Regions from separate parts of the Shewanella sp. A22 genome, predicted to be linked through region 2. Evidence: predicted binding sites of a transcription regulator. Region 2 holds the regulator's gene; the other holds the start of a gene.
The links. The regulator LexA, encoded in region 2, represses DNA repair genes until DNA is damaged. The targets are predictions, from matches to a motif close to TACTGTATNNNNATACAGTA.
Positions count from the first base shown of each region.

Region 1 (6,487 bases), on a different contig from region 2:
TGTTGTATTTTTTGCTCTATTCTATTCGCCCAATTTAAGTGTTTATTGAGTTCGGCATAGAGTTGATGGCTATTTTGCATAATATTACTGGCAATCCAACCAAAGCCACTGTCTTGTGCTGCTTGTTGCTGTTTTTTTGCGTAGCGTGCTCTATTACTGGCTTTACGCTGCGCTTCTGATTTTAGATTAATATCGGTGGTGAGCAAAGCTCTGCGCAACGCGCTAAATCGGTCTTGAATACGATCGCAACTGAGTTGGATAACATTACTACCCAATTTAAGGGAAAGTTGTTTTTCAAGTTGTTGAAGATCTTTACGTAACTGGGCAATGCAAGGGCTTAGTTGAGCACCTTGTTGGGCAAATAACTGATTATTAAAGCGTTCAATTTCTTGTAAAGATTGGCGTTGTGATGGTGCTAAATTTTGGTCATGGATCAATGAATCTTGCTCAAGCTGTGCGAGCTGTTGTTTTAACATTGAGACTAATTGTTGGGTGTTCATACCCATGCACTCCACGTTAGATGGACTGCTATCGACAATACCATAATAATAAAAATTGGCTTAATAAAAGGTATCCCAAATCGAATTGCGCTTTTAGCGCCGATAAATGAGCCAGCCATCATGCATATTCCCATCCATAGACCTAGCACCCATTGTACTTGTCCCATTGAGGCGAAGATTATTAATGCCGTTACGTTACTTACGGCCGTCATAACCCGCGCTAGTGCGCAGCTGTGCAGTAGAGGGAGTTTGTGCAGTGAAATTGACGAGACAGTCCAAAAAGCACCAATACCTGGTCCTGCAAATCCATCGTATCCACCCAAAATAAATCCTTGGCTAACTTGTTTATTTGTTGATGATGGCAATTTGGGAAGCGTAATATTTTTGTCGCCCATTGCTTTAGGACTCAACAAGGTATAAATCGCTATGCTAATAATGAGCAGTGGTAAGATTTTTTCAAGCCATTTTGGATCAATTAAAAACACCAAAATACACCCTGCGATAGAACCTATTAGCGTGGCATAAATGCAGGTTTTCCATATTTTGGGGTTAAATAAATGTTGTCTATAAAATGTGTAGCTTGAGGTTAATGAGCCAAAGCATGCGGCTAATTTATTGGTGCCTAATGCTAAGTGGGGCGGGATACCCACCGTAAGCAATGCCGGAATAGAAAGCAGTCCACCGCCACCAACGATAGCATCAATAAAACCGGCAATAATCCCTATCACTGCTAATACGGCCCAATGGCTAGGGTCTAATAATAAATCCAACTCAATACCTATTCAATTACGCGTCTAAAGGGAGGAAGGGCATCAATTAATGATTTGCCATAACGTTTCGTGACCAAACGGCGGTCTAAAATAGTGACTCGGCCATAATCTTGTTCTTTTCTAAGAAGTCGGCCACAACTTTGGACTAATTTACGTGAAGCATCGGGAATTGTCAGCTGTAAAAATGGGTTGCCGCCTTTTACTTTTAGGTATTCTGCATGAGCTTGTTCTACTGGAGAAGTTGGAACGGCAAACGGAAGTTTGGTAATGATTAAATTTGTTAAATAATCCCCAGGTAAATCGAGACCTTCAGAAAAACTGCCCGTGCCAAAAATAATACTGGCTTGCCCTTCGTCACAACGTTTTTTATGTTGTTCTAAGATCTGTTGCCGGGGAATGGCGCCCTGGACAAAAAGTTGATCTTTAGGGATTTTGCCTTCAACCAACTCGACCACTTTATCCATTTGCCAATATGAAGCAAATAGGACTAAGGTTGCCATTTCACCATCGATTAATGCAATAATGTGCTCAGCAAGTTCAGCAGTATAATTATCGTCAGTCGGTTCGCACACCATTTGAGGAATAAATAAGGTCGCATTATTTTCGTAATCGAAAGGGGATAACAAGGCCAAAAAACGACTACCATCATTCATTGATAGTCCCACTTGATGAGCAAAATGGTTGAAGCTATTTAACGCTCTAAGTGTTGCGCTACACAATACCACTCCAGCGGCTTTTTGCCACAACATAGACTCCAGCATAAAGCCGACCTCGATAGGCGATGAACAAAATAAATAATCTTGTTGTTTACCGGTAATTAATTCTGCCCAACGTGCCATTGGTGCGCCTTTTTTACTGTCTTCTTTGGCCATCATCTTCCATAACTTATGTAAGTTATCTAGCCGCTGTAAGATAAATCCGGTTTCAGACAACAAACCTTCCGACTGATGTTTAGGCACTTCACCATCTTTGATTGCTTCATTTAATACCGACACCACTTTATTAAACTGCTTCACTGCAGAGCCAGAAGCCGTAGCAAGATTTTCTGCTTGAATTAATAATGATTGCGGCAATTGACCATGTTCAAAACGAAGTCTAGATTCAGGGTTAGCAAACAGCTGTGGTTGAGTATCACAATAATGAGCCACTTGAGTCAGAAGATTAGTTAAGTCGGTAATGTGATCAAGCATCGCCTGTACGGGGGCGATAATGTGGGTGGTTTTCAATTGATTTTGTAATTTAGAACAGGTTTTGGATGCTTTTTCTAACCAGTCACAAGCACCACGCAATGTAGCTTGAGCACTGGAGAAGTCTCTTGCAACAATGGGCAAGTGGTGAGCCTCATCGATGACATAAAACATGTCTTCTGGCTCGGGTAAAATGACGCCACCGCCAAGCTCTAAATCGGCAAATAGTAGGCTGTGATTAACAATTAATACATCCCATGTGTCGACATCTTCACGGGCTTTGTGAAACGGGCAATTATGATGCGCAGACACTTGACGATGGCAGCTGTGTTTGTCGCAACAAATTTGTTGCCATAAAAAATCAGGAATAGGATGCTTTAAGGTATCTATTTCACCATTCCAGCGTTTTTGATGAAAGTCTTGATGCAGTTTTTGTAATTCATTTATTTGACTTTGATCGGGCTTAGTCTGCCACATAGCCATTTGTGAACCATCTTGTGCACCTATCATGGCTTCAAGTTTGGCCAAACAGACATAACGCTGGCGACCTTTTACTAACCCAAATTTAAACTCAATTCCTGATTGCTGCAAAAAGTGAGGCAGATCTTTGTGGAGTAATTGTTCTTGAAGTGCCACGGTTGCGGTGGCAATACAGACTTTCTTTTTACTGGCAACCGCTAAAGGTATAGCGCCTAAGATATAGGACAAGGATTTACCAATACCTGTTCCAGCCTCAACCACAATAATGCGACGGTCTTTGTCATACTCACCCGCTAAGGTTTTAGATATTTCCGCTACCATATAGTTTTGTTCGCGACGAGATCGAAATTGTGGCATAGATGCGGCAACTTCTTTATAAATGGTGCGAATTTGACTTTTTATGTTATCCGGTAGCATAGGAAGTATGATTTCTGCATAGACTGAATTATGCTGTACATAATAACAGTGAATTAGCATGCCACGAAGTAATAAATCAAATTGAGTAAACTTGTGCAGGAATTCGTACCCGTAGTGAAGCTGACAAATAACCCTGAGACTAATATCAATCTGAAGGGACTGATATTAACTCGCCATGCCATTTATCGGCATGGGCAATTAGTGCTTCAATATTATATTAAAACGGCTCAGGGCCCTGTGTTAGCTGAGCTTTATCACAGTGAAGTGATATGTTTCTGCCGTCAGCAAGATGTTAATCAATTAATTCAAAGAGCTGGTTTTGCACTTAGAACTGAATCGATATCATTGATGAGTTTTGCCCATGAACCCATAACAGCCTTATATCTTAAATCAAATACGCAATTAAAATTACTTAGCCGTATTGCCAATGATATTGGTATTACGCTATTTGAAGCCGATATAAGGCCTGAACAACGTTATCTTATCGAACGGTTTATTGCCTTAGATATAGAATGCAATGGGCGCTATCAAACGGTTAATTCAACTTCATCAATTTCTTTATTAGAGATTAATCGGGCTAGAAAAATACCCGCTAACGAACCTGTTGATATTCATTTGAAGATGGTTTCACTGGATTTTGAGTGTAGTTTTGCTGGTGAACTTTATTCGGTCGGTTTGTATGGAATAGATTATCAATGCGTCATTATGGTGGGCGAACCACAAGCACAATGCCATGAGTTTATTATTTGGGTTAAGGATGAAGTTGAGCTTATACAGAGATTAATTGCATGGTTTAGCGACTATGATCCCGATATTATCATCGGTTGGGCAGTGGTCACCTTTGACTTAGCCTTGCTGTATAAACGCTGCGCATTACATCAAATCCCATTAACCATCGGCCGAGGTGATACTGAACTTAGCTGGAAAGTGGCTGACAAATATCGGCCTGAAACCTTATCGCTACCCGGACGTGTAGTACTGGATGGTATTGATTGGCTTAAAGCGGCATTTTATCAATTTGATAGTTTTTCGTTAGAGTCTGTTTCGCGGCACTTATTAGCCGAAGGGAAAGCCATTGACCATGTTGAAAATCGTGGTCAAGAAATCACTCATTTATTTGAAACAGACAAGAATGCACTGGCTTTTTATAACCTTACGGACTGTCGTTTGGTATGGGATATTTTCGAAAAAACTCAATTACTAGATTTTGCTCTTGAACGAGCCAAATTAACCGGCTTAGAGTTTGGTCGTGTTGGCGCATCTATTGCCGCATTTTATCATTTGTATCTACCTCACTTACATCGAAGTGGCTTTGTTGCGCCAGCCCATCCCGCTAGTCAGGGGCTTGAGAGTCCCGGCGGATATGTTATGTCATCTATCCCAGGCTACTATAAAGATGTTTTGGTATTAGATTTTAAAAGCTTGTATCCGTCGATTATCAGAACATTCCTTATTGATCCCAAAGGATTAATTGAAGGTTTGCATGACAGTAATTGTAATGTTGATAACACTACTGTAGATGGATATCTAGGCGCTAAATTCAGTCGGAATAAACCTATTTTACCAGCGTTAATTGCAAGTTTAGCGGAACAACGTGAGCGGGCTAAACGCGATAAAAATGCACCTTTATCACAAGCAATAAAAATTATTATGAACTCGTTATATGGCGTATTAGGCTCTCGAGGTTGTGTATTTCATGATGCAAAACTTGCCAGTTCTATTACCATGCGCGGTCATCAGATAATGAAACTGACTAAACAATGGATAGAAGAGTGTGGTTATCAAGTGATTTATGGCGATACCGATTCTACATTTGTGTGGTTAGGGAATCATCATGGGATTAATGACATCCAAGCGGTTGGTGAGCACTTGTCGACATCAATTACTCAACGCTGGCTTGAATGGTGCGCAGATGAATATCAATTAGACAGTTATCTTGAACTCGAATTTGAAACCCACTTTGAACAATTTATTATGCCTACGCTTAGAGGTTCTGATGAGGGCAGTAAAAAACGTTATGTCGGTGCAGTGTTAAATGACACTCAACAATTGAAACTGACGTTTAAAGGTATGGAACAGGTAAGAAGTGATTGGAGCCCTATCGCGCGAAGAATGCAATATCATTTATATGAATTGTTTTTCAAGGGCGAGGATGTCATTGATTACTTGAGCAATGAGCTGGCGGCAATTAAAAGTGGCGCTAGAGATAATGAACTTATTTTCAAAAAACGATTGAGGAGAAATGTTGAAGATTACACCGCTAAATCATCCCCTCATGTAAAAGCCGCTAAACAGCTTGCTCAACTTCTGGATGACGTAAACGTGACTCGTAAAGGACAACAAATTAAATACGTTATGACGTTGACTGGCGCACAGGCAATTGAAGCAAAACCACAGAATATCGATTATGAATATTATATAAGTAAGCAAATTCGGCCCATAGCAGATCCTATTTTACAACTGAGTGGTTATAGTTTTGACTCTATGATAAATAACCAGATGATTTTAATCTAAATTATTTTATTCCAATAATAATACTAAGCGGTGTCAGTAACTGATTTTAAGTGGTAGTTTGTTTGATCTTACGTCTGATGTTATTCAATGACCGTTAAGTTCTATATTTGAAAATGGCCAAACTATCAACCACTGTAATGTGAAAGGTGTGTATTCGCTCTTTGGTGAATCGTGCTAGCGATTAATCGCGAGAAATCTTGATTCGCCAATGTCTACAAAGTGCTCAATACTTTTACTATTATCAACGAGTGTAATGTAAACTTTTTGGTTGAAGGTGACTTTATTAGAAATTGGTGTAAATTAAAATGTTGTTTTTTTGTTCACTCACTTTTTTTAGTGAAGTGTAATTTATGACCCAAGCTCTTTATTTGTATATTATTTGTTTTTTAATTATTGAGATTGTACAGGTACTGTTAATATTACATTACAACGCAGTTGATGTAATATGCTGCTAAAATAATCGCATCAAGAGTAAATTTGTTATAGGCACCATTATATTTGTTATAAACAGTAAATATAATTGTGATGATAATTCGTTTTATCTAGTTGATTTTAAATTGAAAAATAATTTAGTGTAACACTTAATTACTACAGATTTATGTTGAAGATGTATATTTAT
Region 1 is NZ_JBSQBN010000054.1:17,171-23,657, forward strand. Features, by position in the region: gene ACWXWT_RS11285 (primosomal replication protein) at 1-500, opposite strand, end outside; gene ACWXWT_RS11290 (TSUP family transporter) at 497-1,270, opposite strand; gene dinG (ATP-dependent DNA helicase DinG) at 1,279-3,354, opposite strand; gene ACWXWT_RS11300 (DNA polymerase II) at 3,475-5,868, shown strand.
Region 1: the regulator LexA is predicted to act here: its motif matches at 3,386-3,405, upstream of dinG (ATP-dependent DNA helicase DinG).

Region 2 (6,487 bases):
TTAATCCCCAATGTGTCGCAAAGCACGTCATAAAGCGGTACCAGCGCAAAACCAAATCCAAACATACCAATTGACCCAGCAATCAGAATGATTAATAACTTACGATTTGATTTTGTTGGTTGTGTCATCTCATTTAATCTCCGGTGGAGTGGTAAACGAGTGATATGGTGCAGGACTGGCAATAGACCATTCTAATCCTTCTGCGGCTCCCCAAGGGTTATCTCCAGCAGGTTTTCCACCTTTAATGCATTTGAGCACAACGGCGAGAAATATCAGCTGAGACAAACCAAATGCAAAACCTCCAATAGACACAATTTGGTTAACATCGGCAAACTGTACCGCGTAGTCAGGGATCCTACGTGGCATACCTGCTAAACCTAAAAAGTGCATGGGAAAAAACAATACATTGACGGATATTACCGAACACCAAAAGTGCCATTTCCCCAAGGTTTCGTCATACATATGGCCAGTCCATTTAGGTAACCAATAATAAGCGGCAGCCATAATGGAAAATATTGCCCCGGTGACGAGCACATAATGGAAATGAGCCACGACAAAATAGGTGTCGTGGTATTGGAAATCAGCAGGCGTAATTGCCAGCATCAGGCCAGAAAAACCACCTATGGTAAACAGAATAATAAACGCTACAGCAAACAGCATTGGTGTTTCAAATGTCATGGAGCCGCGCCACATGGTTGCCACCCAATTAAATACTTTTACCCCCGTGGGGACGGCGATTAACATGGTGCAATACATGAAGAATAGTTCGGCGAACACTGGCATCCCTGTTGTGAACATGTGATGCGCCCACACCAAGAATGACAACACGGCAATACTGGCAGTGGCGTAAACCATTGAGGAGTAACCAAACAGCTTTTTACGGCTAAAGGTTGGCACTATTGCGGAGATAATACCAAATGACGGTAAAATCATAATGTAAACTTCTGGATGACCGAAGAACCAGAAGATATGCTGGAACATTACCGGATCACCGCCTCCAGCCGCATCAAAAAAGCTGGTACCAAAGAACTTATCGGTTAATACCATGGTGACCGCTCCCGCGAGTACCGGCATCACTGCTATCAGTAAGAAAGCGGTAATTAACCAAGTCCACACAAACAAGGGCAACTTCATCCATGTCATGCCTGGAGCTCGCAAGTTTACAATGGTGACAATGACGTTAATTGCGCCCATTATCGAACTTATGCCCATGATATGAATGGAGAAAACAAATAGGGCGGTACTGTCAGGGCTGTAGGTGGTTGATAGCGGGGCATAGAATGTCCAACCAAAGTTAGGTCCGCCGCCTTCCATAAATAACGAACCCAGTAACATGGCAAAGGCAAAAGGTAAAATCCAAAAACTCCAGTTGTTCATCCGCGGCAGTGCCATATCTGGTGCACCAATCATCATTGGTATTAACCAGTTAGCTAAGCCCGTAAAAGCGGGCATTACGGCACCAAATACCATGATGAGACCATGAACAGTGGTCATTTGATTAAAAAAGTTAGGTTCTACTAGTTGTAATCCGGGCTGAAATAACTCAGCTCGAATGACCATCGCCATTGCGCCGCCAGTAAGAAACATAATGAAACTAAACCATAAATACAGCGATCCGATATCTTTATGGTTAGTGGTGAGTAGCCAGCGCATTAGCCCCTTTGGAGCGCCGTGATGATGATCATCATGGGCGGTAGTAATTGTATCGTGCGTTGTAGTGCTCATTGTTTTCCCCTACTGTCCATGGCTCGCGACATCGGCTGGTTGCACCGCTTCGCCAGAATTATTTCCCCACGCATTGCGCTCATAAGTAATCACCGCCGCCATCTTTCGAGGGCTTAGTTGACTACTAAATGCCTGCATTGCGGTACCTGGTTTTCCGTGCATAACGATATCGATATGTTCGCTAACAGGTCCGCTAACAATAGGGCTGCCAATAAGTGAAGGGAAAGCACCTGGCAAACCTGCGCCAGTGGCTTGGTGACATGCGCCACAAGTCGTGGCATAAACTTGCTCACCTTCAGCCATTAACTGCTCCAAAGTTAACGTGGGCAGATCTTCAGGGGCCACCACTTCTGCAACCGCTTCAACGGCTTGAGTGGCTTTTTCGGTGACGGTATCGGTAATATCAGTTGCCGTTGTTGCAATAGTGTTTGCTGCATCGGTGACGGCTTTATTTGCTTCGGTGCTTGCCTCGTTACTGCCTAAAAAGTTTCCTATATCAGCCGCTTGTACAACATCACCACTATTATTGCCCCACGCATTACGCTCAAAGGTAATTACAGCGGCAATTTCTTGGGCGGTAAGTTGCTTAGCAAAAGCCTGCATTGCAGTACCAGATTTACCGTTTAAGACGATATCGATGTGGCCTTCAACAGGACCTTTGATAATAGGGCTGCCAATCAATGAGGGGAACACACCAGGTAGTCCTGCACCATTAGGTTGGTGACAAGCGGCGCACCTAGCAATATAGATTTGTTCACCTTGTGTGTTTAGCTCTTCAATAGACAAGGTTTGGGACATTGATGCCGCCGCCTCTGAAGCTGCATTGCTTGCTAGTTGTTTTTGCTCAACCAACCAATTTTCAAAATCGCCCTCCGACAAAGCTTGTACCACAATCGGCATGAAACCATGGTCTTTACCGCATAATTCTGCACATTGACCTCGGTAAATACCGGGTTTATCGATACGGGTCCACGATTCGTTAATAAATCCAGGATTAGCATCTTTTTTAACGGCAAAAGCGGGTACCCACCAAGAGTGGATAACATCATCGGATGTCATCAAAAAACGGACTTTTTGGTTAATGGGTAGAACTAATGGCTTATCGACCTCAAGGAGATAATGCTCACCTTTGGCTTCACTGCCTTCAATTTGCTCTCTTGGAGTAGATAATGAGCTGTAAAACTCAATGTCTTTGTCAAAATAGCTGTAATGCCATTTCCACTGTGACCCAGTAATTTTAATGGTGAGGTCCGCATCGCTGGGGTCTTCCATGGCAATTAAGGTTTTGGTGGCTGGAATAGCCATTGCTATTAAGATGATAAAAGGAATGATGGTCCAAGCAATTTCCACTTTAGTACTTTCATGGAAATTGGCCGCGACTGCGCCTTTTGATTTGCGGTGGTAAATCATTGAATAAATCATGATCCCAAACACCACTAACCCAATAGCACAACAGATATAAAGAATCGTCATGTGGAGGTGATAAACCTGCCCACTGATATCTGTCACGCCTTGAGTCATGTTGAGGGGCATTTCTGTTGCCCCAAGCGGAAGTGCTATAAACACAACCAATAAACAATACAACCATTGCTTCACAAGACTACTCCTCTGCTAATTGCAAATAGCAACTACAAAGAAGAGTCACACAGTAATTCTCTGCTCTATGCAAACTCTTCGGTTCCCGAAAAAAGTTTGATGACTTCAAAGTACCTTGGTGGTTGTAAACAGACTGTCTACGGTTTTATTGTTCGCTGTACTCCACACTTGTACCTACAACTGAACTAATCAATTTCTATTTGGCTCATTTGTATGACAGTCATCTTAATTTCTGTCATACACGTCCAATTAAAGACAAAAATGTTTCATCCTTGTTAACCACATTACTTGTAGATTAAATATTGATCAAGATCACTTTGTTGGCTAATTGGCTGAAAAAAGATGAAAAAAAAGCCCTGAATTCAATGCAGGGCTTGGTAATTAAGGGTTCGTGCTTAGTGAACTGAGCTAAAATTACTTATTCTATTTGTTACTGCATGGTTAACAATTTGATGTTTTTGAGGTAAGTGAGTATTTACATCTTCAATTACGACACCTAAAGCACGTGCGCTTTTGGCTACTATTTCTAAACGGCGGCTATCGCGAGCATCAAGTGAGCTTGTCCAAGTGACTACAGCACTAGAGGTACCACTTATGAGTGCTTTTTCCATGGCCCATAATGTTTCGACTTCATCTTTGGTGTGCACCAGTAAAATGCGATCCATTCTCACTCCTGCACTTGCTAGCATATGTTTATAGCCAATATGAGGCGGGCTAATTAATACTATCCATCGTCCTTGCTGGCTTAATATTGCTAGCTGGCTACACAATTGACTGAGTTCTTTTTCACCTTGAGTGACCGTTTGTAATGTTTGAATGGTTTGGCTGCCATGCAATTCTGTTTGTGTTAAATCTACCCATAAGCCTGGGTGGCGCGGCGCGGTGCCTATTAGTTTGTTCATAACCAATCTCCATTACGGATAACGCCAACTGCAAGCCCTTCAATTGTTAGGCTTTGGCAACTTAAATCAACTTTTATTGGGTTGTAATCCTCATTTTCGGCATGCAGAAAAATCATATTACCTTTTTGTTCAAATCGTTTAACAGTGACGTCATCATCAACCCGTGCCACGACAACCTGACCATTACGTGCCTGCTGCATTTTATGCACAGCGAGTAAGTCGCCTTCTAAAATACCGATATTTTTCATGCTGTCGCCACGAACCCGTAACAGAAAATCTGCGGCAGGTTTAAACATACTTGGGTCGACTTGGTAGTATTGTTCAACGTGCTCCTGAGCTAAAATAGGCTCTCCAGCAGCGACTTGACCAATAAGTGGCAAACCGGTTTCAATCTGTTCTTCATGAGGTAGGCGAATCCCCCTTGATGTACCAGGCATGATCTCGATAAAGCCTTTTTTGGCCAATGCTTTTAAATGCTCTTCGGCGGCATTAGCACTTTTAAAGCCAAGACGATTTGCAATTTCAGCTCGAGTGGGTGGCATACCTGTTTCGGCGATATTGTTTTTAATTAAGTCTAAAATTTCTGCTTGGCGCGGCGTTAACGGTCTCATGATGATTCCTGTCTTTTTATACAGTGGCTGTCATTATATACAGTGTTTTTGTTCGTGCAAGTATTAACCAGCTATTTTTTGTGCGTAGCTTGTTTGGGTTTGTGTAAACTATTGTTATATATCTATATTTGTTATTTATTCTTTATGTTATTTCTTCTGGAAAAATCCAGAAAGTAAAGATAAATAAGCCAGATAGTGTAAGCGGGGTGGTTTCTGGTATCCTATGCGACAATATTACAGTGGCTTATGTTGCGAAAATAACCATGTCAAAACCAAATTCAATATTTTTACGAGCATTAAAATGGATTCAAAAATGGATGGTGCAGACCATTGTGGTTCCCCACGATCCTTTTGATGACCTCAATATAGATCCAGCCAAACCTTTGGTTTATTTAATGAAAACGGAATCTATCAGTGATATCGCTGCTTTAAGCGAAATTACAGAGGGTTTTGGTATGCCCAGTCCTTATGAACCATTACAGCTTGATGGTTTAAGGGTGCCTAGAGTTGTGTGCCTAGAGGGGCGCAAACCTCTCTTTGGTAAACGTGAAAGTGGCGAAAAATTTCTTAATTACTTTACTAGTTTGTTGTCTCTTCATAGTGAAAACGCCGAATTAGATATTCAGTTGGTTCCTGTTTGCCTTTATTGGGGACGCACTCCTGGTAAAGAAGACGACAGCATGAAAGCAGCTGTATTCGAAAGAGAAAATCCAACATGGTTACGTAAATGGTTAATGATTTTATTTCTGGGAAGGCATAATTTTGTACAGTTTTCTAATGCATTATCGCTTCGTTATATGGCTGATGAGCACGGAACAGACAAACGAATCGCTCATAAATTAACCCGAGTCGCTCGAGTGCATTTTCGTCGCCAACGTAAAGTAATGACGGGGCCACAATTACCTAATCGACACGTTTTATTTGCCTCTCTATTAAAATCAGAGTCAATTAAGAAAGCTATTGAAGAAGAGTCCGTAAACAAAAAAGTGTCGGTCGAAAAAGCACGTGAAACCGCCATTGAATACCTCGATGAAATTGCGGCTGATTATTCCGATAGCTTAGTGCGCATAGCAGAACGTTTTCTGACTTGGCTATGGAATAAATTATACAGTGGCATCAATATTAGAGGTGCTGAGCAGGTTAGGCAGTTACACCATGATGGTCACGAAATTGTTTATGTGCCTTGTCATCGTAGTCATATGGACTATCTGTTGTTGTCGTATATTTTGTATTATCAGGGAATGGTACCACCGCATATTGCAGCAGGTATTAACCTTAACTTTTGGCCTGCAGGCCCAATGTTCCGCCGTGGCGGGGCATTCTTTATTCGCCGCAGTTTTAATGGCAATAAACTCTATACCGCAGTTTTTCGTGAATATTTAGACCAGTTATTTGCTAAAGGCTATTCGGTTGAGTATTTCACAGAAGGTGGCCGTTCGCGTACCGGACGTTTGCTCGCGCCTAAGACGGGCATGTTGGCGATGACAATTAACTGTGTTTTACGTGGAATAGAGCGCCCAGTGACCTTAGTGCCAGTGTATTTAGGTTATGACCATGTGATGGAAGTGGCAACGTATCATAAAGAATTAAGTGGTAAGAAAAAGAAAAAAGAGTCAGTGTGGCAGGTGTTTGGGGCCATTCGTAAGTTAGGTA
Region 2 is NZ_JBSQBN010000025.1:25,003-31,489, forward strand. Features, by position in the region: gene ACWXWT_RS06765 (cytochrome c oxidase assembly protein) at 1-128, opposite strand, end outside; gene ctaD (cytochrome c oxidase subunit I) at 130-1,725, opposite strand; gene coxB (cytochrome c oxidase subunit II) at 1,735-3,321, opposite strand; gene ACWXWT_RS06780 (cell division inhibitor SulA) at 3,717-4,223, opposite strand; gene lexA (transcriptional repressor LexA) at 4,220-4,834, opposite strand; gene plsB (glycerol-3-phosphate 1-O-acyltransferase PlsB) at 5,098-6,487, shown strand, end outside.